Regions from separate parts of the Arthrobacter sp. NyZ413 genome, predicted to be linked through region 3. Evidence: riboswitches for the same ligand, from Rfam matches in the RefSeq annotation. Region 3 holds a riboswitch; each other region holds the start of a gene.
What was found. A riboswitch is a leader RNA that binds a small molecule or an ion and turns the genes downstream of it on or off. The one in region 3 is predicted to bind S-adenosylmethionine.
Positions count from the first base shown of each region.

Region 1: another riboswitch for S-adenosylmethionine. It lies ahead of ABCW42_RS13930 (aminotransferase class V-fold PLP-dependent enzyme); the one in region 3 lies ahead of metX (homoserine O-acetyltransferase MetX).
Region 2: another riboswitch for S-adenosylmethionine. It lies ahead of ABCW42_RS18510 (DUF1737 domain-containing protein); the one in region 3 lies ahead of metX (homoserine O-acetyltransferase MetX).
Region 4: another riboswitch for S-adenosylmethionine. It lies ahead of ABCW42_RS05075 (hypothetical protein); the one in region 3 lies ahead of metX (homoserine O-acetyltransferase MetX).

Region 1 is NZ_CP155434.1:2,978,429-2,986,230, forward strand. It holds gene rsrA (mycothiol system anti-sigma-R factor) at 21-278, opposite strand; gene ABCW42_RS13905 (sigma-70 family RNA polymerase sigma factor) at 275-1,114, opposite strand; gene ABCW42_RS13910 (DoxX family protein) at 1,352-1,867, shown strand; gene aroA (3-phosphoshikimate 1-carboxyvinyltransferase) at 1,875-3,290, shown strand; gene rsgA (ribosome small subunit-dependent GTPase A) at 3,293-4,408, shown strand; gene hisN (histidinol-phosphatase) at 4,473-5,285, shown strand; SAM riboswitch class IV at 5,441-5,553, shown strand; gene ABCW42_RS13930 (aminotransferase class V-fold PLP-dependent enzyme) at 5,589-7,001, shown strand; gene ABCW42_RS13935 (class I SAM-dependent methyltransferase) at 7,051-7,802, shown strand, end outside.
Region 2 is NZ_CP155434.1:3,959,307-3,967,108, forward strand. It holds gene cls (cardiolipin synthase) at 1-105, opposite strand, end outside; gene ABCW42_RS18480 (aminodeoxychorismate lyase) at 260-1,201, shown strand; gene ABCW42_RS18485 (DinB family protein) at 1,209-1,709, opposite strand; gene ABCW42_RS18490 (GMC oxidoreductase) at 2,023-3,690, shown strand; gene ABCW42_RS18495 (PAS domain-containing protein) at 3,687-4,112, shown strand; gene ABCW42_RS18500 (cupin domain-containing protein) at 4,105-4,617, shown strand; gene ABCW42_RS18505 (hypothetical protein) at 4,721-5,080, shown strand; SAM riboswitch class IV at 5,178-5,290, shown strand; gene ABCW42_RS18510 (DUF1737 domain-containing protein) at 5,303-5,569, shown strand; gene ABCW42_RS18515 (rhodanese-like domain-containing protein) at 5,566-5,976, shown strand; gene ABCW42_RS18520 (O-succinylhomoserine sulfhydrylase) at 5,977-7,185, shown strand; gene ABCW42_RS18525 (glutamate--cysteine ligase 2) at 7,193-7,802, opposite strand, start outside.
Region 3 is NZ_CP155434.1:1,441,998-1,449,799, reverse strand. It holds gene ABCW42_RS06785 (alpha/beta hydrolase) at 1-78, opposite strand, end outside; gene ABCW42_RS06780 (SGNH/GDSL hydrolase family protein) at 151-987, shown strand; gene ABCW42_RS06775 (hypothetical protein) at 1,040-1,483, shown strand; gene metX (homoserine O-acetyltransferase MetX) at 1,523-2,644, opposite strand; SAM riboswitch class IV at 2,658-2,773, opposite strand; gene ABCW42_RS06765 (S8 family serine peptidase) at 2,987-5,380, shown strand; gene ABCW42_RS06760 (bifunctional o-acetylhomoserine/o-acetylserine sulfhydrylase) at 5,449-6,765, opposite strand; gene ABCW42_RS06755 (VOC family protein) at 6,995-7,633, shown strand.
Region 4 is NZ_CP155434.1:1,050,000-1,057,801, forward strand. It holds gene ABCW42_RS05055 (polysaccharide deacetylase family protein) at 1-200, shown strand, start outside; gene ABCW42_RS05060 (matrixin family metalloprotease) at 212-1,129, opposite strand; gene ABCW42_RS05065 (VIT1/CCC1 transporter family protein) at 1,181-2,299, opposite strand; gene ABCW42_RS05070 (hypothetical protein) at 2,636-2,827, shown strand; gene ABCW42_RS05075 (hypothetical protein) at 2,837-3,172, opposite strand; SAM riboswitch class IV at 3,188-3,307, opposite strand; gene ABCW42_RS05080 (sodium:solute symporter) at 3,433-4,914, opposite strand; gene ABCW42_RS05085 (helix-turn-helix domain-containing protein) at 5,193-5,768, shown strand; gene ABCW42_RS05090 (ammonium transporter) at 6,022-7,416, shown strand; gene ABCW42_RS05095 (P-II family nitrogen regulator) at 7,413-7,754, shown strand.

The DNA of each region.
Region 1 (7,802 bases), 1.5 Mb from region 3:
GCCCTTGCCGTTACGGGAGCTTAGACGTCCACCGTATTCATCGCGTGGATTTTGTCCAGGATCGAGTTCTTGAGGTTTTCGGGAGCAGCCTCGGTGCAAGATCGCTTGACGACCGTGCGGATAACGCACTCAAGGTCATACTGCTCCGTGCACTCCGGGCAGCTGTCCAGATGTTCTTTGATCTCCGCGATATCTTCCCGCGTCAACGCACCATCGAGGTACTCGTAGATACGCTGCATCCGAGCATCGTCGCAGTCGCCCAATCCTTGGCAGCTCATTTCCTTTTCTCCTGTTTTTTGCTTTCGGCCGCGCCCGTGGCCAAGGCCTTTTCTTCGGTGGCGGCGTTGATTCCCCGGTCGGCGGCGTAGTCCGCCAGCAGATCGCGCAGCATCTTCCGGCCGCGGTGAAGCCGGGACATGACCGTTCCGATCGGGGTGTTCATGATGTCTGATATTTCCTTGTACGCGAAGCCTTCGACGTCCGCGAAGTACACCGCGAGCCGGAATTCCTCCGGGATGGACTGCAGCGCGCGTTTCACGTCCGAGTCCGGCAAGTGGTCCAGTGCTTCCGCCTCTGCCGAGCGCAAGCCTGTGGACGAGTGCGACTCCGCCCGCGCCAGCTGCCAGTCTTCGATCGTGTCCGAGTTCGACTGCAGCGGCTCACGCTGCCGCTTCCTGTAAAGGTTGATGTAGGTGTTGGTCAGGATGCGGTAAAGCCACGCTTTGAGGTTGGTCCCCGGCTTGTACTGGTGGAAGGCAGAGAAGGCCTTGGTATAGGCCTCCTGGACGAGGTCCTCGGCGTCGGAGGGGTTCCTGGCCATGCGCATGGCAGCCGAATAGAGTTGGTCCACGTACTGCATGGCGTCGCGTTCAAAACGCGCGCGCCGCTGTTCGGGAGTCTCGCTTGCAAAGTCCACCGCAGTCTCGACGGCGGCCTCTGCAATTGCGTCGTTGCCGGACGTCGTGTCCGCGGCCTCCATCGCTGCTTCATACATGGCCGCTGCGGCCGGATCCTTGGTGCTCATTGCATCCAAGTCTACTGTCACCCTCCGCGGGTCCATTGGCGCCTCACGGCCGGGGGCCAAGTGCTCCTCGCGGTCCTTCACCAAGGCCAAGAAACCATCTCCACTCATTCGCACGATGTGACTTGCAAGCGCACCGCGGCGCACCACAACCCGAGGTCCAGCCCGTGCCGCACCTTCTACTCACAACGGCAGGCATCGGGCAAATATTCCGCAAAGATGCAAGACTAGGACGGACTGCTCCCGTGAACCGCGCACAAAATTTCGGAAATACGGGATACGGAAGCAGCACCACCTGAAAACCGTGGCAAGCCCTCCAGGAGGCAAAACATGTCCCTCGTCCGTTTTCTCGCCAGGCCAATGTTGGCTTCCAGCTTCGTGATCGCCGGGCTGGACAAGCTCAAGAACGCGGATGACACGGCCAAGCAGCTCTCCCCCTTGCTCCGCAGGGCGGCTGAGACCCTGCCCTTCGCGACGGATGAGAAAATGCTTGCACGCGTGATCGGCGGAACGCAGGTGGGCGCCGGCGCCCTGCTTGCGCTCGGGAAGTGCTCCCGGCTCTCGGCCACACTCCTCGCCGGTATCTCGGCACTGAACACTTTCGTCGAGTACCGCTCGGCCGACATCAGCACCAAGGAAGGCCGGGTCGCCCGCCGTTCACGGCTGCTCAAGAACCTTTCCCTGACAGGTGGCGTGTTGCTCGCTGCCGTGGACACTGCCGGACGGCCTAGCCTCGCCTGGCGCGCAGAGCACTTGGCGATGGACGCCAAGAAGGCCACCGGGAAGCAACTCAAGAAGACGGACCGCGCCGTTCGCAAGGCCGTAGACCACGCAGTTGGAGCATAACGAAGCAATGCCAGGAACCCCCGCAACGCACGCAGGCAATTCAACGCAGCCCGGCAATTTGGCAGAGGGCACCACGGACTCATCGCTTCCCTTGTGGCCGGCACCCTTCGCCGCACGCCCCGTGGACGCCACCGTCTCGGTTCCGGGTTCAAAATCCCTGACCAACCGGTACTTGGTGCTCGCGGCGTTGGCCAACGGGCCGTCCAGGCTGCGGGCTCCGCTGCATTCGCGGGATTCAGCCCTCATGATCGAAGCCTTGCGCAGCCTTGGCGCCATCGTCACGGAGGTTCCCGGCGACGGGCAATACGGCCCGGACCTTGAGATCACGCCGATCGACCCGACGACTACCGCATCCACTGCCACCATCGATTGCGGGCTTGCCGGCACGGTCATGCGGTTCGTCCCGCCCCTCGCCGCGCTTCGTCAAGGCGACGCGGTCTTCGACGGCGATCCCCATGCCCGCAAGCGACCCATGGGTACAATCATCGAAGCCATCCGCGCCCTCGGAGTCGATGTCGGCACGGAGGACGGGCAGCCGGCCACGTCCTTGCCGTTCAAAATATCGGGCACCGGCTCGGTCCGCGGGGGCCATTTGGTCATCGACGCGAGCGCGTCGTCGCAATTCGTTTCTGCCCTCCTGCTCGTCGGTGCCCGGTTCAAAGAGGGCCTGCACCTTGAACATGTCGGCAAGCCCGTTCCGAGCCTGGACCATATCAACATGACTGTGGCCGTCCTGAGGGGCGTCGGCGTCCACGTGGATGACTCGGTTCCGAACCATTGGCGTGTGGCCCCCGGCCCGATTCAAGCGTTCGACGAACGTATCGAGCAGGATCTGTCCAACGCCGGCCCGTTCCTCGCCGCTGCGCTGGCAACCAAGGGAACCGTCCGCATCCCCAACTGGCCAAGCAATACAACCCAGGTGGGCGACCTCTGGCGCGGCATCCTCGAAACCATGGGGGCCGCAGTCACGCTGGCGGACGGCACGCTCACCGTCACCGGCGGCGCGGAAATCCTGGGAGCGGACTTCGACGAAACAAGCGAGCTCGCCCCCACGGTCGCCGCTTTGTGCGCCTTGGCGTCCGGACCTTCCCGGCTCACCGGGATCGCCCACTTGCGCGGGCACGAAACCGATCGGCTTGCCGCTCTGGTTGCCGAGATCAACCGCCTGGGCGGGGACGCGGAGGAAACCAGCGACGGCCTGGTGATCCGGCCCGCCAAGCTGCATGCCGGCGTCGTACACAGCTATGCGGACCACCGCATGGCGACGGCGGGTGCGATCCTGGGACTCGCCGTCGAGGGCGTCCAGGTGGAGGACATCGCCACAACGTCCAAGACGATGCCCGAATTTCCGCAGATCTGGACGGCGATGCTGGCCGCGGACGCCCCCGCCGGTGGCACGGCTTCGGCAGGGTCCAGCAACTGACAATGGCCCGCGACGCACGTTCCTGGGACGAATCCGACGTCCGGATCCGCCCCAACAAGAAGGGCTCACGCCCCCGCACAAAAGACCGTCCCAGCCACGATGACGCGGTGATCGGGCGCATCATCACGGTGGACCGCGGCCGCTACACCGCGGTGGTGGGCGAAGGCTCCGACCACGAGCGCGTCGTCATCGCGGCGCGTGCCCGCGAACTGCGGCGCTCCCCTGTGGTGCCCGGCGATTTCGTGGCGCTCGTCGGAGACGTGTCCGGCGCGCCGGACACCCTCGCCAGGCTGGTGCGCGTGGAAGAGCGCAAGACCCTGCTGCGGCGCAGTGCCGACGACACCGACCCCGTCGAGCGGGCCGTCGTCGCGAACGCCGACCAGCTCGTGGTGGTGGTCGCCGCCGCCAATCCCGAGCCGCGCACCGGATTCATCGACCGCGCCCTCGTGGCAGCGTACGACGCCGGAATTGAGCCGCTGCTCCTCGTCACCAAGGCGGACGTCAAGGACCCGGGCGAATTGCTCGCCAACTATGTGAGCCTCGGTTTCCCGGTCATCATCAGCCGGACAGCCGACGCCGACGCTTCCGGTATCGATGCACGCTCCGATGACGGCATGTCCGCGCGCCTGGACGGAAGCGCCGTCGGGCAGTTGCGGAATCACCTGGATGGCAAAGTCACAGTCCTCCTGGGGCACTCCGGCGTCGGGAAGTCCACCATGGTCAACGCCCTCACGGGCGCGGAACGTGCCACCGGCGGGGTCAACGCGGTAACCGGCCGCGGACGGCATACCTCTTCCTCCGCCCTCGCCTTGAAGCTGAGCGACGCCCCGGACGGAAGCTGGATCATCGATACCCCGGGCATCAGATCCTTCGGTTTGGCCCACGTGGATCCCGACCGCATCCTGCATGCGTTCCCCGACCTCGAACCCGGCACGGATACGTGCGAGCGCGGCTGCAAGCATGATGCCAGTGCAGTCAATTGCGGGCTCGATTCGTGGGTCGCGGAAGGCCATGCGGGCGAGGCCGGACCTGCCCGGCTCGCGTCGTTGCGCCGGCTCCTGGGGGCTGACCCGCGCCAGGAAGCCCAAGAGACGAAAGAACTGGGCAGCGTCACCTAGTTCCGCCCCTCAGTAGCGCCCCGACATCCACAGTTCGCCGCACAATAGACGGTAGTTTGTAATCATGACCCAACCCGATCCGAGCTACAACGACGACCTGCGGCTTGCCCATGTCCTGGCGGACTCCGTCGATTCCCTGACCATGGAGCGCTTCAAGGCCCTGGACCTGCAGGTCGAGACCAAACCGGACTTGACCCCTGTCACTGACGCCGACAAAGCAGCCGAGGAAGCGATCCGCGGGCAGCTCTCCCGTTCCCGTCCGCGCGATGCCGTCATCGGGGAAGAATTCGGCAGCAGCGGCCACGGCTCACGGCGTTGGATCATCGATCCCATCGACGGGACCAAGAACTTCGTACGCGGGGTGCCGGTATGGGCAACGCTGATCGCCCTCGTGGACGAAGGCGAAGTGGTGGTGGGGCTCGTCAGCGCGCCCGCGCTCGGCAAGCGCTGGTGGGCCGCCAAGGGTTCGGGCGCTTACATGGGCCGCTCGCTCGCAGCCGCCACGCGGCTCAAGGTCTCCAATGTGTCTCGCTTGGAGGACGCTTCCTTGTCCTATTCCGAGCTTTCCGAATGGAAGGAACAGGGTTCGCTGGACAACTTCCTGGGTCTTGAGAAGGACGTCTGGCGCAGCCGCGCATACGGCGACTTCTGGTCCTACTGCCTCGTGGCCGAAGGCGCCGTGGACATTGCCGCCGAACCCGAACTCGCGCTGTACGACATGGCCGCGTTGGTGCCGATCGTCACGGAAGCCGGCGGGCGCTTCACCTCGTTGGAAGGCGCTGACGGGCCTTTCGGCGGCAATGCCGTGGCCACCAATTCGATCCTCCATTCGGAAGTCCTCAAGCGGCTCAATCCGGAAATCGACGATCTCCTCTAATCGGGTTTGCTGAATATTCGACGGCGGACGTCCCTTTTTCGGGGCGTCCGCCACTTTTTCTTCGACGGAACGGCGTTTTTTCGGCGATCGTAATATCCGCTTAACAATACGAACCGCCTTGGAACCCTCCGCGCCCGTGTCCTAGTCTCTTTACAGGTCACGAGTGCCAGCGTGAAACCCCGGTTTGCTGGCCGGCAACCCTCCGTCGCGGCGGGGTGCCCCGGGTGACGACCCGGCCGGTCCGGAACGGATACGGCAAGCGCGGATCCCCTGTCACCAGGGGTCCCTCTTGAGTGAGGTTCCATGAGCACAGCTACGTTTACTTCTCCCGTCATCGCCGCTGCTTCAGCATTTTCCAGCGTCGAATCCCCCGCGGCCCGCCCGCTGGCCGCCGTTACAGGTGCTGAGTTGCAGGCTCCACTGATCCAAGGCGGCCATGTCCGGTACGCCAACCTTGACTACGGTGCTTCAGCTCCTGCGCTGACAATAGTCTCGGCGTACCTGAACGAGATCCTTCCGTACTACGCGAGCGTGCACCGCGGTGCCGGCTACGCTTCGCAAATCAGCACTTCCGTCTATGAGAACGCCCGCAACATCGTGCGCGAATTCGTCGGTGGACGTCCGGACGACTCCGTCATCTTCACGCGCAACACCACGGATTCCCTCAACCTCCTGGCTGGTTGCTTGCCTGCGGAAGATGGCCGGTACCTTGGCGAAGTCCTGTACCTGGACATCGAACACCACGCCAATCTCCTCCCGTGGCAAGGAGTTCCGCACCGTAGCATTATCGCGGCGGAAACCTTGGCGGAGACCGTAGACAACGTCCGCGCTGCACTCGCCCAGGGCGGAGTCAGCCTCCTTGCCGTCACCGGCGCCTCGAATGTGACCGGCGAAATCCTGCCCATCAAGGCGTTGGCGGAGCTTGCGCACGAGTTTGGCGCGCGAATCGTGGTTGACGCGGCACAGCTCGCGCCGCACCGCCGGATTGATGTGTCCGCGGCGGACATCGACTACTTGGTGTTCTCCGGACACAAGCTCTACGCACCGTTCGGCTCGGGTGTCCTGGTGGGCCGCCCCGACTGGCTCGACGCCGGTACCCCTCACCTCGCCGGCGGCGGAGCTGTCCGCGAAGCGCGGCTTGATTCCGTCAGCTGGGCCACGGGACCCGCGAGGCACGAAGGTGGCTCGCCGAACGTCCTCGGCGCCGCTACGCTTGCGCGGGCCACCCAGGTCATCGCCAGCCTCGACAACGACGAATGGCACGCCCATGAAGCCGACATCCGCACGCACTTGATCGACGGCCTCAAGGAAATCGACGGCGTGACCGTCCACCAGATCTTCAGCGATACCGACCCCGCCGACACCATCGGCGTGGTGAACTTCTCGCTGCAAGGCTACGACGCCGGCCTTGTCGCGGCGTACCTCGCGGCAGAGCATGGAATTGGCCTGCGTGACGGCCGGTTCTGCGCGCATCCCCTGCTCAAGCGGCTCGGCCTTCCGTCCGGATCCCTGCGGGCTAGCTTCGGCGTCGGTTCGCGTTTGGAGGACGCCACGCGGCTCATTGCCGGAATAAAGGCGCTCAAGAGCGACGGCCTTGGCTGGGACTACGTGGTTGATGCAGGCCGCTGGGTGCCGGCAAACGACCACCGCAGCTACCCTGAATGGGCCCCGAACACTCCGGGGACCGCCGGCGCCGCACCCTGCAGCACTGACTGATTGAGGTAGATTCGTAGGGTATTTCCACGCCCCACGAAGGAGTTCCTGGGTGGTTCCACGACCCAAAGGCACATCAACCGGTCCTAAGCTCTTTGAGCAACGACGCCTCGAACTCGGCCAAAGCTTCCAGGACGGCGGCGAGCACTACGAGCGCGTCCGGCCCGGGTACCCCGCGGATTCCGCCGACTGGCTGATACCGGACGGTGCGCATGATGCGGCCGACGTCGGTGCCGGCACCGGAAAGTTCACCGCCCTCCTCGTGGAGCGCGGACTGGCGGTATCCGCCGTGGACCCGTCCTCGGACATGCTCGCCCAGCTCCGGAAGGCGTACCCGCAGGTGAACGCTTTGGAGGGAACAGCCGAGGCAACTGGACTGGCGGACTCAGCATTCGACGTCGTCAGCGTTGCCCAAGCCTGGCACTGGTTCGACCCCCTCGCGGCCAGCAGGGAAGCGGCCCGCATCCTTCGGCCCCGAGGCGTGATCGGATTGGTCTGGAACCAATTGGATACCTCCGTGCCGTGGGTTCACCGTTTGTCCCGTATCATGCACGCCGGCGACGTCCACAAACCGGACTTCCGGCCAGCGATAGGACCTGAATTCACGGCGCTCGAGAGCCACCTGACCCGCTGGGAGGATCCCGTGACGCCAGAAGATCTCCTCGAATTGGTGAAGTCGCGCAGCTACTACTTGAGGGCCAACGACGTCACGCGAGCCAAGGTCATGGGCAATCTCCAGTGGTACCTCTTCGAACATCTCGGCCACGTCGACGGCGATGTGCTCATGCTCCCGTATCTGACCCA
Region 2 (7,802 bases), 1.9 Mb from region 3:
TCCCGGGATGATGCCCAACAGCACGATGCGCATGGCGATTTCGACGATGGCCCACGCGCCCAGCAGCCATGTCCATTCGATCCCGAATTGAAACGGGAAAAGCACTCGACAACCCCCACGGTCAAAGAACTAAGTCCTGCCCAGCCTATCCGCCCCGCAACCAACTCGAGTTTGTGTACACCTCACGCCCTTAAGACGCCCGGATAAGGGCATTATCTGTACACAAACCCGGGAGCGGGAGCCGCACTAAGCTGGAGGCATGACACTTCCTGCTCCCACGGTCCTCGTTTTCCTCGATCCCGCGTTTGAAAACGGCCGTGTCGCCGATTCGAGCCAACCCCAGCTCATGGCCACGGATTTGGGCGCCACGCGCGGCGACGGCGTGTTCGAGTCGCTTCTCGCGGTCGGGGGCAAGGCACGGAAGATGCAGGCCCACCTCAACAGGCTCGGCAGCTCCGCCCGCGCACTGGACCTCAACATCCCGGAGCAAGACACCTGGCGCCGGGCGATCGGCACCGCGATCACCGAATTCCGGGAGGCGTACCCCGCTCCGAGCCCGGCCGAGGACGAAGTGGTCGTCAAGCTCCTCGTGACCCGCGGCGTCGAAGGCGCGGCCTCTCCCACCTGCTGGATCCAGGCCTCGCCGTCCCCCGCGGGGAGTCGCCGGCAGCGCGAGACGGGTATCGACGTCGTACTCCTCGACCGCGGTTTCGACACCGAGGCGAGTGAGCGCGCGCCCTGGCTGCTGCTTGGCGCAAAGACGCTTTCCTACGCCGTCAACATGGCGGCGCTGCGCTATGCGCACAAACAGGGCGCCGATGATGCCATCTTCACCTCCACAGACGGCCGCGTCCTTGAGGGGCCGACGTCCACAGTTCTTTTGGCACACGTGGAAACCATCGACGACGGCACGGGCTCCGCGCGCACGGTCAAGCGCCTCATCACTCCCCAACTGGACAGCGGAATCCTTCCCGGGACCTCCCAGGACGCGCTCTTCGCCAAGGCGAAGGCGGCAGGCTGGGAGCTCGGCTACGGCCCGCTGATCCCGGACGATTTGTTCGACGCCGACGCCGTGTGGCTCATCTCGAGCATCCGCTTGATCGCGCCGGTGAACCACATCGACGGCAAGGAAATCGGCACCCCGGCCCTGCGTAAGCAGCTCACTGCCGAGCTCAACGAACTGTTCGCGGGCATCGAGTAGGAGCGATTTACTTCGGGCGGGTGATTTGCTCCCGCAGGATATCCGCGTGCCCGCAGTGTTGAGCCAGTTCGCGCAAGACGTGGAGGTAGACCCATCGCAGCGGGAGCGGCCCGCGCCGGTTTCCTTCGAGGAGGTCGTCCAGGCCCAATGAGCTGGTGGCGAGGCGGGACGCTTCGCATGCCTCGCGGTGCGCCAACTGGATGCCGGCGACTGTGTCGCTCTCCTCGAGGATGAACGACTCGTCCGGCGTTGCGGGGATGCCGATTTCAGCCCGGGAGCGGCACGTGACCGCTTCGTCGAACCAGACTTTCTCCACGAAGGTCGCGTGTTTCACCAACCCCAGCAAAGTGGTCCGCGAGGACACCAACGACCTCCGGGCTTCCTCCTCCGTCAGGCCGTCCAGGCAATCGTTGAGGGCGCGACGATGCTGGTCGATGAAGGCTTCGAATTGGGCACGGATCGGCTGGTTGATGAAATCGTCCACATTGCTCGCGGGAAGTGAAGGCATGGGTGGAGTATTTCAAGGCGGCCGCCGGCGAGGCAACGGGCCGTCGGCCACAAAACGGGTCATCAAGCACAAAAAGGGGCCGCTAACTGGGAGCCGAATCCTATTGTGCCGCCTAAACACCAGTAGTTAACTAGTTTTGTGAACCTGCTGGGGGAGGGTGATCTGCTTCGAAGCCCAGTGGGCACCTGATTTCACGGAGTCGTGGGATCAGCAAGCAGATGGAGGCAAACAAGTGAGTGCTGTTTCTTCGTCCCAGAATTTCAATCACGGTTTCCCCGCGCCCGGGCCACAGGATCCCTCGCCGCAAAAAGTCATGGACCATGTATTTTTCCTTTCCGAAGGCGAATGGAAAAAGGTCCGTGAAGAAGAACAATTCGACCATATCGTAATCGGCAGCGGATTCTGCGCCTATGCATTCGCCGAACGGACACTGACGGTAAACCCGCACGCGCGGATCCTGATCATTGAACGCGGCCCGTTCTTCCTTCCGCAGCATTTCCAGAACCTGCCCCTGCCCTACAAACAAACCCTCGGCGGCCTGTCCGAAACGTTTCCTTGGACGCTGGCAGCCGCCACCGCCACCCAGCCGCCCGGCAAGATTTCCTGGCAGCACGGCATGGTCCCCTTCTATGGCGGCCGCAGCATCATGTGGAGCGCTTGGTGCCCCCGACCCGAGGAAGACGAAATGCGCGGGTGGCCGCGGGCCGTCATGGACGCGGCGAAGTCGCACTTCACCACCGCCGAGGACCTCCTCAACGTGGTGTCCGCAGACAAGATCGACGCCGGGCGCTCCGCCGACGTCGTCGACCTCATCAACGACACCCGTCCCGTCTACGGAATCATGCAGAAAGCCCTCCAGGAACGGCTCGAAGCCGGACTGGACAAGATCGATTCGGCGACCCGCAGCATGCCGGCACCCCTCGCAGCGGCAACCGGGACAAGCTCCGGCGTGGACTTCGCGAAGTTCTCGACGCCGGCTGTCCTCCTGGAGTTGTCGGACCGGCAAGCGGCGCTCGAAGCCCAGGGCAAGGGTTCGGCCCTGCGGGTCGTCACGGATTGCACTGTCTTGAGCGTGCTCCAGCAGGACGGAAAAGCCACTGCCTTGAACACCAACCGTGGCGTGGTGAACGTCGGCGACGCCAACCTCGTGCTGGCCATGGGGACCCTTCCTCCGGCGACGCTCGTGCTCAATTCCTTCCCGCAGGTCAAGGGAGCCGGTGAACAGTTCAGCGCCCACTTCATCACCTCGGTAGTGGCCCGCGTTCCGCGCAAGGATTTCGAATTCAGCGAGCAACTCGGCGAACTCGAGCTCGCGGCGATCTACCTGGCCGGCAAGAGCAAGGCCGGCATGCAATACCACGTCCAGCTTTCGGTCTTGTCCGACCGTTGCCCGGACAAGAACGCCCAGAAGTCCGAGCGCTACGCCCCGGACGTCGTCGCCACGGCCTCGCTGGCGCAGTTGCGGTCTTCGGAGGACTACCTCGTGTTCGTGTGCGCCGTCCTGGGTGAACTGGACGAGGCGAACCCGGAGAACCATTTGCGGTTGTCGGGCGGCGCGGACCCCACCTGCAACGTCACCTTGAAGGTGCTGGCCAACGCCACTGACGACGAAACGTGGGACACGATGGACGAGGGCACCTTCCAGATGCTCGAGCGCGTCCTGTCCCCGGACGGCGCGCAGCGCGTCGAATACTGGCACGGAGATCCCGACGACGGCACGTGGTCGGGCGAGCGGCCCACCATCCCGGAACGCCGCGTCCCGGGCCTGGTCCACGAAAGCTCGAGCCTGCCGATCGGCGAGGAGGAGGGTGCCGTCGTCGGGACCGACTACCGGCTCAACGGAGTGGAGAACGTGTTCATCACGGGCGGCAGCCTGTGGCCCACCGGCGGGTCGTGGAACCCCACCATGACCATGGTGGCCCTCGCCCAGGACCTGGCCGAAAGGCTGGAGGCCGACGGCGGAGCGGAGGCTGCGCGATGACCTCCACCCCGGTTGCCCCGGGACTCGGCGCCACCGCGGACCCGGTCATCCTTCCCACGGTCCCGCCGATGAGCGTGGCCGACGTGCTTGACCGCCAGGACGGCGTGTACTGGGTGGTCAAGGACGCGAACTCGGTTTTCCTGTGGGTCAACCAGAACTTCGCCGACCTCGTGGGCATGAGCAAGTCGGAGCTGATCGGCCACCAGGACTCGCGGGCCGAACACGTGGCGCACGACAAGGAAGTCATGGCAAGCGGGAAGCCGCTGCTGAACTTCCATGAGACGATCGCCGTCCCCACCAAGGACGGCGGCATGGTGAACGTGGACATCGTGACGCAAAAAGGACTGCTCCGCGCCCTGGGAAGTGACGAAATCATCGGCATCACCGTGTGCTTCTCGCTGAAGGATCCGGTCGATGACTGACACGGCCGAGGACTGGATCAAGCGCCTGGACATGTCCCCCGCGAGCGTGGGCGGCTGGTTCGCGCCGGCACTCGTGAGCGACGAGGACATCCCGGGCTCCGGCCTGCCCCCGCGTTTTGGCGGCAGCCACCCGCTCTACAGCTCCAATTGGTACCTGCTGCAAGCCGGCGACATCCTCCAGCTGCACACCCTGAAGCAAGACGAGCTGTGGTTCTTCCACCTCGGGGCGCCCATCAGGATGCACGTGTTCTCCCCGGACCACGGCTATTCCGAGGCACTCCTTGGAGCGGACCCGGAGGCCGGCGAGAGCTTGCAGGGCATCGCTCCGCACTCGACGTGGTTCGGGGCCGAGCTCGCTGGAAGAGGGTTCGCCCTGGTCGGTTGCAGCCTGTCACCCGGATACGAAGCAGCGGACTCCGCAAAACCCACCTACGAGGACGTCGAGTCGCTTGTCTCGACGTTCCCCGGCCACGCGGCGCTGATCCGGCGCCTGGCGGCCGGCTAACAACGTCTGATGCGCCGGTTCTGGGGCCGGCGCATCAGGCTTCCCTGTACGACGAACCGCTCCTCCCATTCCACAGGAGGTCCCTAATCCGTAAGGTATCGACATGAGCATCTACATCAGTCCTGACTCCGCGGCATGGTCGCTCACATCCATGGCGGCTGCCGCTTCGGCAGGATCGATCGAAGATGCGCGTGGAATGGCCAACCTCGTAAGGGAAATCTACGAAACAGAAGGCGTGGAAGCCCTCTCAGGCGTAGTTTTCGCCCTGGCCCACCACCACAGCCTTTCGCTTCATGCACTGGCTACCGCCACCGGAATCCCAGTCCACGAGCTTCTCGAAATGCGCAGGCACCAAGGGTCCACGTTCCACCACTCACCGTCCGGGGTCGCCTCCCGTTTCGATGGCCTGCCGCCGGGTCTCCAAGCGAGCCTGGAACCGCTCCAAAATGAATCGGACGGCTAAGGCAATTCGGGGTCTGTAGCCCGCCGCGTGGCCGGTTACGGAACATGACGACGCCCGGTGATGCAGGCCGCCGTCGTGGATGTTACTTTTCTTATTGAGTAATGAGCGCCAGCGCGAAGCCCTGACTTGCTGGTCGGCAACCCTCTCTCCGGCGGGGTGCCTCAGGTGACTACTCGGCGTATCGACACTTTCGAACTGCAAGCGTGACTGAGGAGCACCGCAATGCCTGAACCGACTGAAGACAAACTCTCCTACCGCCTCATCACGGGTCCCGACACACGGGAATTCTGCGAGCGGATCTCCACTGCCCTGGCCGAGGGATACGTGCTGCACGGCAGCCCCGCCGCCACCTTCAACGGCACCGACGTGATCGTGGCACAGGCCATCATCCTGCCGGCGGCGATCGCCAGCGCTGACGCCGCGGTTGCCACCGCCGTCGACGCCCTTGACCAGGCCGACGAAGAGTTCGACGGCGAGGGCCACGCATGAGCTACGCAGGCGACCTCAGCCCGCACGACGCCTGGGCCAAGCTGGAGCAAGGCGCCATCCTGGTGGACGTCCGCACGGAGGGCGAATGGGCCCACATCGGCATCCCGGACACCAAAGCCACCGATAACGATCCCCTGTTCATCCAGTGGAACTTGGTCGGGGGAATCCCCAACGCCCGCTTCATCGAAGAGCTGAAGCAGCAAGCCCCGGAGGCTGAAGGCACCGAACTTGTCTTCCTGTGCCGCTCAGGCCAGCGCTCCATCGCCGCAGCCATCGCCGCGACGCAGGCAGGCTTCACCTCCTACAACGTCCTCGAAGGCTTTGAGGGGGAACCGGACCGTTACGGCGAACGAACCGTGAACGGCTGGAAAAACCGTGGACTTCCGACGAACCTGGGGAAAATCTAAGTGACCTTCAATCCTGACGCCGCCGGCTGGAGCCCTGACACCCAGGCAGTCCGCGGCGGCCTTGACCGCACCAACTTCCAGGAAACCTCCGAGGCCATCTTCCTGAACTCCGGCTTCGTCTACGAATCCGCCGAGGCCGCCGAGCGCGCGTTCACCGGCGAGGACGAACGCTTCGTCTACTCGCGCTACGGCAACCCCTCCGTGGCCACGTTCCAGGAGCGGCTCCGCCTGCTGGAAGGAACGGAAGCCTGCTTCGCGACGGCGTCGGGCATGTCTGCTGTCTTCACAGCCCTGGGCGCGCTGCTCGGCGCGGGTGACCGCGTAGTCGCGGCCCGTTCGCTGTTCGGCTCCTGCTTCGTCATCCTGAACGAGATCCTGCCCCGCTGGGGAGTCGAAACCGTCTTCGTCGACGGCCCGGACCTCGAGCAGTGGCGTGCCGCTTTGTCGGTGCCCACCACCGCGGTGTTCTTCGAGTCGCCGTCGAACCCCATGCAGGAAATCGTGGACATCGCGGCCGTGAGCGAACTCGCCCACGCGGCCGGCGCGACCGTCGTCGCCGACAACGTCTTCGCCACTCCCCTGCTACAGCGCTGCGGCGACCTCGGCGCCGACGTCATTGTCTACTCGGGCACCAAGCACATCGACGGCCAAGGCCGCGTGATGGGCGGCGCGATCCTGGGCACCAAAGAGTTCATCGAGGGCCCCGTCAAGCAGCTCATGCGCCACACCGGCCCGTCGCTTTCCGCGTTCAACGCCTGGGTCCTGACGAAAGGCCTGGAGACCATTGGCCTGCGCGTCAACCACTCCTCGGCCTCGGCCCTGCGGATCGCCGAGTGGCTCGAAAACCAACCGGCCATCAGCTGGGTCAAGTACCCTCTCCTGAAATCGCACCCCCAGTACGAGCTCGCCGCCAAGCAGATGAAGGCCGGCGGAACGGTCCTGACCTTCGAGCTGTTGCCGTCGGCCGGGCGCACCGCCAAGGAAGCCGCCTTCGCGCTCCTCAACGGGCTCAGCGTCATCGACATCTCGAACAACCTGGGCGATGCGAAGTCCCTCATCACCCACCCGGCCACCACCACGCACCGCGCAATGGGACCCGAAGGCCGCGCCGCCATCGGCCTGGCGGACGGCGTAGTGCGTTTGTCGGTGGGACTCGAGGACGTGGACGACCTCATCAGCGACCTGGAACGGGCCCTCAAGCAGGTGTAGTGCCGGCTTAGCTGGGGGCCTCGCGCCAGTCTTGCCGCACCCAGGTAAGGACGGGTTGCGGTTTGGTGTCGGTCTCGTCCTTTTCGGAACCCATGGTGATCTGCACGGCGTGCTCGACGACGGCGGCCAGTCCGGCGGCGTCGGGCCTGCCGTTGTGGTTCCGGCTCCAGCGCCCGGCGACGGTGCGCTGTTCAATCGCCCCGTTTCCGCGGCCCAAAAGGGCCGCCACGCCGGCTTGGACAAGATCGAACTCGCCCTGTTCGGCAAGGACGGGTTCGAGGTACTCCACAAGCGACCAGACGACGTCGGCCGCGGGTTCCGGCCGGAACGTACCAAAATCCAGCAGTTCCGTGCGGAGGCCGAAATTGCTGGCCTGCCACGACGCCAACCGCAAGAGCGCGGTGGGAACGGACGCGGGTTCGACGCCGGAATGGTGTTCACGCACCGCGGTCTCCACGAGGGCCCTGACGAGCACCGCGATGAGGGCCGCGTCCTCGGCGCGGAGGCAGACGTCGGCAACCCGCACTTCAACAGTGGGAACATGCCGGGACAGGCGGGCGTCGAAATAGATCATGCCTTCGTCCAGCAACACCCCCGTCTCGATCAACCTCCGGACC
Region 3 (7,802 bases):
CCGTTCGTTTTCCTCATGGGACCAGAGGACTACGGGATCCGAAAAGGACGGGGCGTGAAAGGCGGCAGCTTGACTCATGGGTCTATTCTTACAGTTACCGACGAGTAACTAGTTACGCCATGTAGCTTCGCAGCAAAGGCAGGATAGAACGTGAGTGACACTGATTCCACGGCGGTCAACGATCCCGGGGAAGGACTTCACCCGTGGACCCGGTACGTGGCTCTAGGTGATTCCTTCACAGAGGGCATCGGCGATCCCGAGCCCCACAGTCCCGGCGGCCACCGCGGTTGGGCTGATCGCGTGGCCGAGGAATTGAGCCGCGGGCACCAGGACTTCGCCTACGCCAACCTCGCCATCCGGGGGCGTTTGCTGCAGCAGATCCTCGATGAACAGCTTGTTCCGTGCATGGAGCTCAGGCCCGACCTCGTGAGCATTTCCGCCGGCGGCAATGACCTCATCCGGCCAGGAGGCGACCCCGATGCCCTGGCCGAAAAACTCGATGCCGCCGTTCAGACGCTCAGTTCCGAAGGCGCGACCGTAGTCCTGTTCAATGGACCGGACACCGCATCTTCGGTACTGAGCCGCATCCGCGGGAAAGTGGCCATCTACAACGAGAACCTGCGGACGGTGGCCGCCCGGCACGACGCCGTGGTGGCGGACATGTGGTCCTTGCGCCAACTCGCCGATTCGCAGATGTGGGACGCGGATCGCCTGCATTTCTCGCCCCTTGGCCACCATACGATTGCCGCGATGGTGCTCGATGCCCTCAACGTGCCACACCGCCTTGAGCCACTCCTGCCCAAGCCCCTCCCGCCCCGCAGTTGGCGCGAGGCACGGTCCGGAGACCTGGTGTGGGCGCGCGAGTACTTCGTTCCCTGGGTCATCCGCCGGATCCGCCACCAGTCGTCCGGCGATGGAATCCTGCCAAAGCGCCCGACGCCGGGACCCGTCTTCGGTTCCGCCGGTTCGCCCGTGCCCCGGGGCTAGCGGGTGCGGGTCTAAGCTGGAGGAAGACAGGGAGGCCGCTACCGTGAACAGTATGTTCTTCTGGATCATCGTCTGCTTTTGGCTGATTCCGATGGGAATCCGCATGTACAACCGCTCGCGCATGCGCAGGACCCGGAATGACGAGTTCGAGACCAACGGCTACCGGAATTTCCCCGTCGGCCCGCCCGGGAACTACAACCAAGGACCGCACGGGCAGAACCCCTATCCTCCGGGTCCGGCTCCCATGAACCCGCCACCCCCGGGCCGCTACGATCCCAGGCCGTACGATCCAAGCATGTATCCGCCGGAGCCTCCGGCACCACAGGCCGCTCCGCCGTCGTCATCCGCTCCGGCAGCGAACAGCACCCTCCCGCATGATGCCGCCCCGCAGGGCTACCGTGCCCGCAAACTGGCCGAACTCGACCAGCAGTACAGCGACGGGAAAATTGCCATGGAGGACTACATGAAGCTCCGCCAGGAGATCATGAACGGCTGAAGCCGCCCAAGAGGCGCAGCATCAGCCGAAGAAGCAGCATCAGCCGAAGAAGGCGTCCCGCAGCTGGGGACCGAGCTGGCCGATTTCGGTGAGGAATCCGTCGTGCCCGATGGGCGCCTCGATCACGTGGACAGGCACATCGCCCGGGAGGGCGTTCGCGAGTTCGCGTGACTGTTCCGGGAAGTAGAGCCGGTCCGAGTTCACCGCCGCGACGAAGAATTCCGCCGTGGCCACGGACAACGCGTCTTCCAAAGTGCCCCGGCCGCGCGTGACGTCGTGGCTCATGAGGGCTTCGGTGATGGCGATGTAGCTGTTGGCGTCGAAACGCTTGACCAGTTTGCTTCCTTGGTGGTCGAGGTAGCTTTCCACTTGGTAGCGGCCGCGGCGGTCCAGGCGTGCCGCGTCGAGCGGCGACTCGGCGCCCTGGGGGTTGCGTCCGAAGCGGAAGTCGAACTCATGCGCCGAACGGTAGGTGATGTGGGCGATGCGCCGGGCAAGCGCGAGCCCCGCTTCGGGGGCGGCCTGGCCGTAGTAGTCGCCGTCGTTGAAAGCAGGATCCTGCCGGATGGCTAGCGTCTGGGCTTGGGCGAAGGCGATCTGCTCGGCAGTGCTGTGGGCACCCACCGAAATGACCGCACACCGCTTGACGCGGTCCGGGAAGGTGACTGCCCATTCCAGCGCACGGGCGCCTCCCATGGACCCGCCCACCACCGTGTGCCAACTCCTGACCCCCAGTGCGTCCGCCAGCCGCGCTTCGGCCACGGTGCTGTCCCGCAGCGTCACCAGCGGGAAGCGGGAACCCCAGGGTTTCCCGTCGGGAGCGGACGACGACGGCCCTGTGCTTCCGTAGCACCCTCCCACGATGTTGACGGAGACCACGTAGTAGCGGTCTGTGTCGATGGTGGCCCCGGGACCGACGAGGTGCTCCCACCAGCCTTCCTCGTCGCTGTCGCCACGGGCCACATGCGTGCTTCCCGTCAGGGCGTGTTCCACGAGGACGGCATTGGAAGCGTCCGCGTTGAGCTGTCCCCACGTTTCGTACGCGAGGACGACGCCGGGAAGGAAACCGCCGGCTTCGAGCTCAAGGGCGCCGACGGACTGGTATTTGAGGGTTCCGTCCGAGGAACCGGAAAGGGGTACGGCTGTTGCAGCAATTGTCATTCGTTGACACCTCACATCGCGCTTGCCCGCCGCCAAAAAAGCGAAGGGCCAGGTCTTCACCCGGGGCACCCCACCGCGAGAGGAGGGTTGCCGGCCAGCAAGCCGGGGCTGTTGCTGGCACTCATGACCTTGTGTGAAGAGTCTAGGAAAAACGGCACCCTCCTGACGAAGATTATGACGACTTTGTGACAATTGATGGCCTTTTATTCGCCAAGCACGGACAGGGGCGTCCTGAAAAAGAAGGGGCGCGTGTTGCGCATGTGGCTCGATAGAATGGTGGGAAGTAGTCTCCGCCGTCGAATGCCTCCACCAGCACTGCGCGCCACAGGAAGATTGAAGATCGTGAAAAAGCCGCTCGGCCTCGTTCCGATAGCCCTGTTCCTCCTCACTTCGGGTTTCACCTTCGGAGTCCCGCTCCCCGCCCAGGCGGACAGCAGCCCTACGGCGGGCACTGGCCCCGCGGCAAGCACTGGCCCCGCGGCGGGCGAGGACCGTTACCTGGTCCACTACGTGCCAGGGACGGACGTCGCCGGCAAGGCCCAGGAGCTGCGCTCGGAGGGAGTCGCAGTGGACAAGACCTTCACGCACGCCGTGAAGGGCGCAGTTGTCACCGCGACGCCTGCCAAGGCAGCGCAGCTGGCGAAGTCCAGCCGCGTGGCATCGGTGGAACTGGACACGCCCGTCCGGATTTCAGGCACCGAGTCGCCGGCTCCGTGGAACCTGGACCGCATCGACCAGCGGGCCCTGCCGTTGTCCGGGGGCTACACACCACCGTCAAGCGGGGCCGGGGTGTCCATCTACGTCGTGGATAACGGGGTGTTGGGTACGCACCAAGACTTCGGCGGCCGGGTAACTACCGGGTGGAGTGCCTTCTCGGGACAAGCGGCCAACGCTCCGTGCACCGACCCGACCATCTCGGAAGCCGGGCACGGGACCCACGTTGCCGGCATCGCGGCCGGAAGCGTTTACGGCGTGGCAAAGTCCGCCACCATCGTCCCGGTGCGGGTCCTGGGCTGTGACGGCACGGGTTACTCCTCCGACGTCATTGCCGGTTTGGACTGGATAGTCCAGCAGCACCAGGCCGGCCAGCCTGCCATCGCGAACCTCAGCCTCTCCGGACCGGCAAACCAAAGCCTGGACGACGCCGTCCAAGGCGCGATCAACAGCGGCATCACCGTCACCCTGGCGGCAGGAAATTCCAGTACGGACGCATGCACCCTGTCCCCCAGCCGGGTGCCCGCCGCCATCACCGTCGCCGCGAGCGACAGCTTCGACGGGCAGGCATCCTTCTCAAACTACGGATCCTGCGTTGACCTGTACGCCCCTGGTGTCCAGATCACATCGGACTGGCAAACCTCGAATACAGCCACGGCTGTCCTCAACGGCACCTCCATGGCTTCGCCCCACGCCGCGGGCGCGGCAGCGATGATCCTCTATGCCCACCCGTCATGGAGTCCCGCACAGGTGGCAGCGTCCATGACCGCATCGGCAACTCCCGGCGTCATTCAATACGCGGGCGCCGGGACTCCGAACCGCCTCCTCTATGTCGGTTCGGATGACAGCAACGGGGCCGTCGTATCGCAGGGCGGCTTCGTCGCCAAGGCTCCGTTCCGGCAACTGGACACGCGCAACGGCACAGGCGGCGTCCTCGGAGCCCTCGGACCGGGCCAGACCATCAGCGTCAAGGTAACCGGCCAGGGCGGAATCCCCGCATCAGGTGTTTCCGCAGTCGCCATGAATATCACCGTGGCGAATCCGACGTCGAATGGCTTCATCACCGCTTTCGCCGGCGGCACGGTGCGGCCCGGCACCTCCAACCTGAACTTCGACCAAGGCCAGATCGTCCCGAACTTCGCGATCACGCCGGTCGCGCCGGACGGAACCATCTCCTTCACGAACACGTCCAACGGCACTGTGCAGCTCATCGCCGACACCACGGGCTACTACCTTGCCACCGGTGTGCCCTCGGTACCCGGCACGTTCTCCGCGCAGGCTCCGTTCCGGCAGCTCGACACCCGGGACGGCAGCGGTGGCGTCAAGGGGCCGGTGGCACCAGGGCAGACCATCAGGGTCCGGGTCACAGGCAGCGGCGGCATCCCGTCGTCCGGTGTTTCCGCCGTCGCAATGAACATCACGGTGGCCAATCCGACGTCGAACGGCTTCATCACCGCGTACGCCGGCGGGACCCCGCGGCCCGGCACCTCGAACCTGAACTTCTCCCCCGGCCAGATCGTGCCGAACTTCGCCATCACGCCAGTCGCGCCGGATGGAACGGTCGCGTTCACCAATACGTCCGGAGGAACGGTCCAGCTCATCGCGGACACATCGGGCTACTTCCTCGCGGGAACGCCGACGGCGGCAGGCGCGTTTTCTGCCCAGGCACCTTTCCGGCAACTTGACTCCCGCGACGGCACCGGCGGCGTCCTCGGACCGGTCGCCCCAGGCCAGACCATCAGGGTCAAGGTCACCGGCCGGGGCGGTATCCAAGCGTCCGGCGTTTCCGCCGTCGCGATGAACATCACTGTGGCCAACCCGTCGTCCTTCGGCTACATCACGGCGTATGCGGGCGGCAGCTCCCAGCCGAGCACTTCGAACGTGAACTACGCGACGGGACAGATCATCCCGAACTTCTCGATCACTCCCGTGGCCCCGGACGGCACCATTGCCTTCACCAACAGTTCCTCGGGCACAGTACAGCTCATCGCCGATACGTCCGGGTACTACATAGGGGGTTAACGGGGTCGTGGGCGCCCGCCGAAGCGGACGCCCACGACTGGACGGTCTACTGTGCCCCGGGCTTTGGCCTATGCTCCCTTGGCTGCCCTGAACCCGGCTTCGAGGTCGGCGAGGATGTCGTCGATGTGCTCGATGCCCACGGACAGCCGGACCAGGCCGGGGTTCACGCCTGCCACGGCTTGCTGTTCGGGCGTGAGCTGGCTGTGGGTGGTCGACGCCGGGTGGATCACGAGGGAACGCACATCTCCGATGTTTGCCACGTGCGAATGCAGCTCCAGTGCGTCCACGAATCGCTTGCCGGCCTCGATCCCGCCCCGAATGGTGAACGAAACAACTGCGCCGGTGCCTTTGGGACCATACTTGCGGCCGCGCTCGAACCAGGGGCTGGACGGGAGGCCCGCGTACGCGACCGATTCGACGTCGTCATGCACTTCAAGCCACTGCGCCACTTTGGTGGCGTTCTCGACGTGGCGTTCCACCCGCAGGCTCAGCGTCTCGATGCCCTGGGCGATCAGGAACGCGTTGAACGGCGATACCGCGGAACCGAGGTCACGCAGGAGCTGGACGCGGGCCTTGAGGATGTAGGAGAGGTTGGCCCCGAGGGCTCCGTCCTTGCCGAGGTCCCGTGCGTAGACGAGGCCGTTGTAGCTCGGGTCCGGAGTGTTGAAGTTGGGGAAGCGCTCCGGGTTCTTGGCGAAGTCGAAGTTCCCGGAGTCCACGATGACGCCCGCAATAGCTGAACCGTGGCCGCCAAGGTACTTCGTGGCCGAATGGACCACGATGTCCGCACCCCACTCGAGCGGACGGATCAAGTAGGGCGTCGCGAGGGTGTTGTCCACCACCAGTGGAACACCGGCCTCGTGCGCCGTCTTGGAAACGCCCTCGATGTCCAGGACGTCCTGCCGCGGGTTGGAGACCACTTCGGCGAAGAACAGCTTGGTGTTGGGCCGGACGGCGTCGCGCCACTGCTCGAGGTTGTCCGGGTCCTCCACGAACGTGACGTCGATTCCGAACTTCTTCAGGGTGTGGGCCAACAGGTTGTAGGTACCGCCATAGAGGCTCGGGCTCGCCACCACGTGGTCACCGGCTTCGGCGATGTTGAGGATGGCGAACGTCTCCGCTGCTTGGCCTGAGCTCAGCAGGAGTGCGGCCAAGCCGCCCTCGAGGCTCGCGATGCGCTGTTCGACAGCGTCCTGCGTGGGGTTGCCGATGCGGGTGTAAATGGGGGCGAGCTCGGCCAGCGCGAAGCGGTTTGCCGCGCTTTCGGCGCTGGGGAAAACGAACGAGGTGGACTGGTAGATGGGAAGCGCCCGGGCGCCTGTGGCGGCGTCCGGCTCCTGGCCGACGTGGATCTGTCGCGTTTCGAATGACCATCCTTGGGACATTGCGGACTCCTCGTTCCTCGGGTTGTTGGGTGGAGCAATGGGCCGCGGTTCAGCCGTCCGGCGCGCGGTTCCCGCCAGTCTAGGGATGGCAGCGCACTGGACGGAACCTTTGTGACGAACGCAGTAGCATTCGGTCTTCATGCGTCCCTGAGCTGCATCTTTAGTACATCCCATCTCGGTTAGGCTTGACTTAGCTGAGAGCTCAATCACAAAGTGCCAAGATGAAGCCATGCGCATGGATCACGTCTCTTACGCTTGTGAACGAGATGGCCTCTTGGCCACCACCGAGCGGATTTCCGCAGCATTGGGAGTGGACGCAGTCCGGGGCGGAGTGCACCCGCGCTTCGGTACCCGCAACATGATCATTCCCCTTGCTGACCACAAATACCTGGAGGTTGTCGAGGTCTTGGACCACCCGGCATCCGACAAGGCACCTTTTGGACAAGCCGTCCGTGCACGCTCCGCTGCGGGAGGTGGCTGGATGGGCTGGTGCGTCGCCGTTGACGACCTGAGCCCCTTCGAACAGCGACTCGGACGTTCCGCAGTCCCCGGCAACCGCAAGTTCCCGGACGGCCGCGAACTCGTCTGGCAGCAAATCGGCATCCTCGGCCTCATCGCGGATCCGCAGGTTCCGTACCTGCTCCGCTGGGAGGGCGACCCGGCTCTTCATCCCTCCCTCGTCTACGCGAGCGACGTCAAGATGTCCAGCCTCACCATCGCCGGCTCCGCCGAGCGTGTCACCGAATGGCTCGGCGAGCCCGTGGAGAAGCCCCTTGAGGACGTTGCGGTCCAATGGATGGCTCCGCATGGAACGCCGGGAATCATGTCGGTAACGTTTGAAACCGCCAACGGGGCCGTCACTATCTGACGGGCCACCACTGACTGGCCATGGGCAAGGAGGCCCGCCAGCTTCGGCCGCCATTCACGGGTGCCAACGATGTCACCCGTAAATGGCGGCCGAATTTTTTTGACCGGCGTCGCGCGGCGCCGAGCGGAGGCACGACTGAGGCGCGGCGCGACTCGGCGCGGCGTGCCGC
Region 4 (7,802 bases), 390 kb from region 3:
AGGCTGTTGCCCTGGAACGGTTGATTGAACGCGTGAAGTCAATGGACGGAATGTGGGTGACCACCATGGAACGGATCGCCGAGCACACCAAAGCCACGGTCAACGAAGTCCACAGCCATGCCCGGATAGAGATACCCGGCCATCCTGGAGCCGGAGCCATCTTCAAGCCATCCCGCACGCGGGAGACAGCGCTGAGCTGACGGGCTGCCCCCTACAAATCCTTCCGGCACGGGGCCGAGGCCAGTTTGTAGAGTCCGTTGAGGTCGCCGGCGGCCAGGCCATCGGGGGCGCCGATTTCGGGGTACATGAGCTGGACCGGGTCTTGGACATGGTCCAGGCCCACCACATGTCCTAGCTCGTGTTGAATGACGGCCGAAACATAGTGCGAACCGCCGGGGATGCCGAGGAGCTCGGTGATCTGTGGCGCGTCGAGGTCCAGGCTGCCTGTGACGTAGCTCTTCGGACCCGTGGTGAAGCTGTACATCGTGCTGCCGCCGGTGCCGATGACGGACCCGGCCAAGGCCGGAGCTGCCTCGGGCGTGGTCCAGGAAATCAGGAGCGGCGCCCACCGGTCTCCGTAGAGGTCCGGTTGGTAGGGATCTCGCTTTTCCGAAGGATTCTCCTCAGTGGTGCCGTCATCGATGAACGAGAGGCCTGTGGCTGCGGCGATCTTCGCGATTGCGTCGGAGATGAGGCCTTCGGAGCCGGCGGGAGCCTGGGCCGCGTTGACCACGTAGTGCAGGGGACGGCACGGCGAGTAACCGACTGGCGTGCCGTCATCGTTGGTTGCCAGGAACTTGTAGGAATCGCTGGCGACGGCCGGTTTGGCGGGGGTGCCCAAGGGGTGGTCCGCTTCCTCGTACCCGGGCGGCGGCGTGTCCGGAGCCCGGGCTGCTTTCGGCGCGGCTTGCCCCGACGCGTGCCCGGGAGCGGCCGTAGCCGGACCATGTGTTGGAGGGGCAAACCCCGGAACCAAGGAGGTGATTGCCGGGTCCCCACGGAGGAACCCGCTGACGAGCACCGCCACCGTGGCTACGATTCCCACAACCAACAAATTCCGGACCACGGCGGCAACCGTTCCGGTGCGCGGCGGCGGCAGGCCGCCGTCGAACCCGTTATTCGAGTGCACTACTTCCCCCCAAAGTCCCTGATCCCCGTGCCGAAGCACAGAGAGGCGCCCCTATCCGATCACGGCCCCGAAAACGAGACCCAGCCCGTAGGTAGCGGCCGCGGCGCCGAGGCCGATCGCGAGCTGCCGGAGGCCGCGGGTAAGCGGTGACGTTCCGGACAACAGGCCGACGACGGCGCCCGTGGACAGGAGAGCGATGCCCACCAGCGTACCGGCTACAGCGAGCGCGGCGAAGCCGGTCATGCCGAAAATGAACGGCAGGATGGGCACGATGGCGCCCGAAGCGAAGAAGCAGAAGCTGGACAATGCGGCGCCCCAAGCCGAGCCCACGGCCTCATGTTCGTCCACCGTTTCCTCTTCTTCCGGGTGGAGGGAGAGGCTGGGATCGCAATCGCAGCTGAAGAGGCCCATGCGTTCCGCGGCGCGGTGCTCGGCCGCTTCGTGGGACATGCCACGGGCCAAGTAGACCAGGACGAGTTCGTTGTGCTCGAGGTCCAGCGACGGTGCCGCGGTGAGCGTGGCCTGCGTGGGACGCGTGGCGCGGAGGAGTTCGAGTTGGGAGCGGACGGACACGTATTCGCCCGCACCCATGGACAGCGCGCCGGCGAGGAGGCCAGCGATGCCGCTGAACAAGACCACCGCGGCAGGAACTCCGGTGGCCGCCATGCCCATCACGAGCGAAAGGTTGCTGACCAGGCCGTCGTTCGCGCCGAATACGGCTGCGCGGAAGGTGCCGGAGAGCCTGTTGCGGCCCCGGGTCGCGAGGGCGCGGACTACCTCTTCGTGGATCTGTTCGTCAGCGGCCATCGCGCGGGTGGCCGCGGGGTCCTTGGCATAGGGGGAGCGGCTTTCGGCACGCTGGGCAAGGGCGAGGACGAACACCGAACCGAAATTCCGGGCGAGGAAGCCGAGCATCCGGCTGCGTCCCGAAGCTGCTCGTGGCATCCCGGCGTGTTCGCCAAGGAGCTTGAGCCAGTGGGCTTCGTGGCGGCCTTCGGCGTCTGCGAGGGCCAGGAGGATTTGCCGTTCTTCACCGTCGCGGCGCTGTGCCAGTTGGCGGTAGACGGCGGCTTCGGCGCGTTCGTCGGCGAGGTACTGCCGCCAGCGCTTGATGTCCGACGACGAAGGGGAAGTCTGGGGGGCCGGTGCCTCTTCTGCGGGACTTGGCAAAGGTTCTGCGGGACTCGCCAAAGGATCTGCGGGACCCGCGGCCTCTTGGGCGGGAGGGGTTGGATGTGAGGATTTTGCGTGCGGGTGCACCGGTACTCCTGGGTTGCTGGGGCGGGCTTCATCGCCTCATTGCATGTCCACTTTACCGCCAAATTCCGCGGATTTCCGGCTGGCAAACCTCACTGGACAGTTTAGGCGCACCGTAAAAACGGGCTCCTTCGGGGAAGCCTTGACCACCGGAATAGGCAGTGCTGGGATGGTTGGACAGGGTCCACGAAGAAGCTTAAGCAGGCTTGCTCGTGACAGACCAGCGCCACGTCGAACGGAGGTTGCACCATGGACAGCACCGGCGCCCACGCCCCCCACCCCGACCGGCCCACGGTCGAGGCCGATCCCGCCTACGACTACAGCGAAGACCTGGAAGTCGACGAGGATTGGGACGAACAATCCGAGGTCCTCGACGACGACGAACGCACCGTTCCGCTCGACGAGGCGGAGGAGCATCGCGAGGCTGACGAGGCCGAGTAACCCGCGCGGCTAGAACGCGCTCAGGATGAAATGCCGCTCCACGCCGTTGCGGTGCCCGGCCGCCGCGACCGTGAGGGTGAGTTTGCGCGTGGCCGGGAACCAGCGAACCGGTCGGACGGAACACGACAGTATTTGCGTGATGAGCCGCGGTTCGTGATGCCAGTAGCGCTCCAGGCGCCCGTCCACCAGGAACGTGATGGTGCCTAGTGCAAGGTCGACGCCGGGAACCACCCGCACGCTTTCCTCGCACCTGTGGCTCGGGGGAGGCGCGGACGGACCCGCCTGAACGCCAGGCGCACCCGCCTCTGTGTGGTGCCCGCCTACGGTTATGGATTGCAAAGGCATTGCCTGCTCCTCGCGGAGGTGCTCTTGCCCGTCCGGTTGTCTCTGGTCCGGGGCCGGGCCGCTTCCCATCCGAACCACCCGTGAACATGGGGTTGGCGTGTGGCAAGTCGGAGCTTGGCGCCACATCTCTTGAAGCTGCCTCTACTGTAGGCGCAGCTCGCCGCCAAAGGGCTAAAAGTTTCCCATATTAAGCACGACGTCGGTGCCGCGCCTTCCGGCTGGAAGGTGCGGCGCCGACGTCGTAATCGATGCGGTGACGGTCAGTGCGTGGCGACCGGGTGGGCATCCAAGGGGAGTTCCTCGGTGACCGCTCCGGCGACGCGGCGGTCCCAGGCTTCGCGGACCTCCGGGTCGGTGGGCCGTGTGAGGAGCGAGAGCACGATGTAGACGAGCAGCGATGCGCCAAGGCCGTAGTAGATCGGCTCGTTGGCGTAGACGCCGTCTTCGCTCGGGATGGCGCCTGTGGCGTAGGCGATGAGCAAGGCCAGGGTGAGCACCGAGCCGACGGCCATGGACCATGCGGCGGCGATGCCCGTGCCGCGCTTCCAGACCAAACCGCCGAGGATCGCGACGAGGAGTCCGCCTACCAGGATGTCGTAGGCGATGGTCAACGCCACCACGACGTCTTGCGCCGCCATGGAGATGAGTACCGCGAGAACGCCCAGTCCAAGGACCCAGTAGCGGTTTGCCTTGACGTCGTGCTCGGGGTTGGTGGAGTCGTCCGTGGTGATCGTCTTGCCGAACCAGCTGGCGACGAAGGGCACGACGTCGGCGCGCGCCACCGTTGCCGCGGCGATGAGGGCTCCCGAAGCGGTGGACATCATGGCGGCGACTGCTGCCGCCATGACCAGGCCGCCGATGCCGATCGGCAGGATGTGGGTTGCGACTTCGGCGTACACGACGTCCTTGCCGAGCGACTTGACGTCGATGTTGGGCAGGGCCACCCGGGCGGCCAGACCGATCAGTGCGCCGGCGATGCCGTAGAGGATGCAGTAGAGCCCGGCGGTGGTGCCGCCCCAGCGGGCGACCTTCGGGGTCTTGGCCGTGAAGACGCGCTGCCAGATGTCCTGGCCGATCAGCAGGCCCAAGGTGTAGACCACGAAATACGTAATGATGGTCTGCAGCCCGATGCCGTCAAGTTGGAAGAAGCTGGCATCGACGCGTGCGCGGATGCCGTCGAAGCCGCCTGCCGCGTTGAGCGCGAAGGGAAGCATCAGGAAGAAGATGCCCACGGTCTTGATGATGAACTGCACCTGGTCGGCCAGGGTGATGGACCACATGCCGCCGATGGTCGAGTACACGAGGACGATCGCACCGCCGACGGCGATGGCGAGCCAGCGCTCCCAGCCGAAGAGTACAACGAAGATCGTGGCGTAAGCGCCGGTGGACGTGGCGCACAGCATGAGAGTGTAGGCGAGCATCACGATGCCGGAAGTCTGCGTGGCGCGCTGACCGTAACGCAGGCTCAGCATCTGGGAGACCGTGTAGATCTTCAGCCGCTGGATGGTGCCGGCGAAGAGCAGGCTCAAGAGGAGCACGCCCGAACCGATCGCGACAACCAGCCACATGCCGGAGATGCCGAACTTGTAGCCGAGACCGACGCCGCCCACCGTGGACGCGCCGCCAAGGACCACTGCCGCCATGGTGCCCGTGTAGAGCATCGGGCCAAGGCGGCGACCGGCCACGAGGAAGTCGCTGTTGTTCTTGGTGCGCGATTTGCCCCACCAGCCAAAGGCCAGCATGGCGAGCAAATACACCACCACGATCGCGATATTGATGAAGTCCACGGTTGGCTCCTGAGGGTTTGGCAGAGTCGGTTGGGGAGGACGACGGCGGCCCGCGCTTTGCGCTTTCGACTCGCCGATTCTCTGCTCTGGTGAGTTGGGGAGCGGTTTGTGATGAATGCCTCACAAACAACACTTGTTGCCTATTAGAATACGTAGTGATGCGAGTAACAGTCAAGATGCGACTACTATTGCTGAAATGACAGGGCCGCCGGAACGGCCTGAAAGGTTCGTGAATGAAGGCTCTCCCCGTTGAACCAAGCAACGCCCCCGTTGCCATCGGTTCCCGAATCCGCGCCGCCCGCCAAGCGCAGCGTCTCACCATCGAACAGGTCGCCGACGCCACCGGCCTGACCAAGGGTTTCCTGAGCCGCGTGGAACGCGACCTCACGTCGCCGTCGGTCGCGTCCCTTGTGACGTTGTGCCAGGTGCTCTCAGTCTCGATCGGCGAGCTTTTCGCGGCGCCGGAAACCCACCTGACCCGCCGCGACGACGGTCCACGGATTTCGCTGGGCGGCCAGGGGATCGTGGAGCGTCTCCTGACTGCCCGGTCCGAACGGCGCGTGCAAGTCCTGCAAGCGTCCATCGAGCCGAGGGGGCGCGGGGAATCCGAGCTCTACGCGGTTGACTGCGACGTCGACGTATTGCACGTGGTCAAAGGCCGCATCCGGCTGATCCTTACCAACGACGAGTACGAGCTCGAACAAGGGGACACCTTGTCCTTCCCAGGACGCGAGCCGCATACCTGGGTCAACCCGACGGATGAGCCGGTCGAGGTGCTCTGGATCCTGGTGCCCGCAGCGAGCCGCTGAGCTTGTAGTCGGCCCCGCAACACGCCGTGTAACACGCCCGAAACTCTGCCGACTTGAGAAATTAACGACGACGCCCCTCGCGTTACATGCTGGAAATGATCTGTGCCACATGTGGAAACAGGGCTTCTGTAGCTTCGAGCTTGGGTTACTCGTCAAGGTCGGTACACCTCCTGGTACCAAGACCTGTTCGTTTTAAAAATGGTCTCGCCGTGCGGGCGCCATGGAGCGCCGAACATGCAGGAAGGCTCCCAAAATGGACACAGCGTTTTTCAGCGTCGGGCTGGACATCAACCCCCAGACGCTCGATCCCGGATCTACCGCCTGGATGCTGGCCGCTTCCGCCCTGGTTCTGCTGATGACGCCAGGTCTGGCATTCTTCTACGGCGGACTGGTCCGGATGAAATCCGTCCTCAACATCATGATGATGAGCTTTGGCGCTATGGGCGTCGTCGCGGTGGTCTGGGCCCTCTGGGGCTACGGACTCGCCTTCGGTCCGGACACGATGGGCGGCTTCATCGGAAACCCCTTCGCGAACTTCGGATTGACCGGGCTGGCCAGCGCCATCGGTGGCAAAGCGCCGGGCCTGCCGGACATGGTCTTCATCGGGTTCCAAGCCACCTTCGCCATTATTACCGTGGCCCTCATCAGCGGAGCCGTCGCGGAACGCGTCAGGTTCGGTCCCTGGCTCTTGTTCGCCGGGCTCTGGGTCACCATTGTCTACGCCCCGATCGCCCACTGGGTCTGGGGCGGTGGCCTCTTCGGCTCTACGGGGATCATCGGCAGCAAGATCTCGGCCCTCGACTTCGCCGGCGGCACGGTGGTCCACATGAACGCGGGCATGGCCGGGCTGATGCTCGCAGTGGTCCTGGGCAAGAGGCTTGGCTTCATGAAGGACCCGAACATCAAACCCCACAACCTTCCGTTCGTGATGCTCGGCGCAGGCCTGCTGTGGTTTGGGTGGTTCGGCTTCAACGCAGGTTCCGAACTCGCCGCTGACGGGATCGCCGCGCTCGCGTGGACGAACACCCTCCTGGCGACGAGTGCCGCGCTGATGGGCTGGCTCCTGGTCGAAAGGCTCCGCGACGGCCACGCGACCTCGCTCGGTGCCGCATCCGGCGCCGTCGCCGGCTTGGTGGCAATCACTCCGGCCTGCGGTTTCGTGGATCCCGTGGGCGCGATCGCCATCGGAGTGCTCGCCGGAGTTGTCTGCGCGCTCGCGATCGGCTTGAAGTTCCGGATCGGCCTGGACGACTCGCTCGACGTCGTTGCCGTCCACTTTGTGGGCGGTCTCTGGGGCACCTTGTCGCTCGGCTTCTTCGCCGTTCCATCCGTCAAGACGGCGGGCGGCTTGCTGTACGGCGGCGGCCTGTCCCAATTCTGGCCGCAACTGTTGACTGCCCTGATAGTCACGGTGTGGACTGCAATCATGACAACGCTGATCGGCTTGGCAATCCACAAGACAATGGGGATGCGCGTCAAGGAACACGAAGAGATCGCCGGCATCGATATTGCCGAGCACGCTGAAACGGCCTACGAACTTGCCATGGTGGGTGGTAGTTTCCACCCGGGTGAACAAAACGGCAAGCCGGCCGCGTTTGCTGACAGGATCGAAGAGACGGAGCTCAGCAGCAGCAAGGCCGCCACGTGAAACTGATTACCGCGGTCATCCGTCCAGAAAAACTCGACGAGGTCCTCGACGCCTTGGAGCAGTGCGGCGTCAACGGCCTCACGGTCAGCCAGGCAAACGGATATGGGCAGCAGCGCGGACACGTAGAGGTGTATCGCGGCGCCGAGTACAACTCGGACCTGTTCGCCAAGATCCGGATCGAGGTCCTGGCCGTCGACGATCTCGTGGACGGGATAGTGGATGCCATTCTGGCGAGCGCGAGTACCGGGCAGTTCGGTGACGGCAAGATCTGGACCGTCGATGTATCCCAGACGGTGCGCGTCCGGACCGGAGAGCGCGGGGCGGCAGCCATCAGCTAGCCCCCGGAATGCACATGGCGGTGCCGCATCCCTTGCGATGCGGCACCG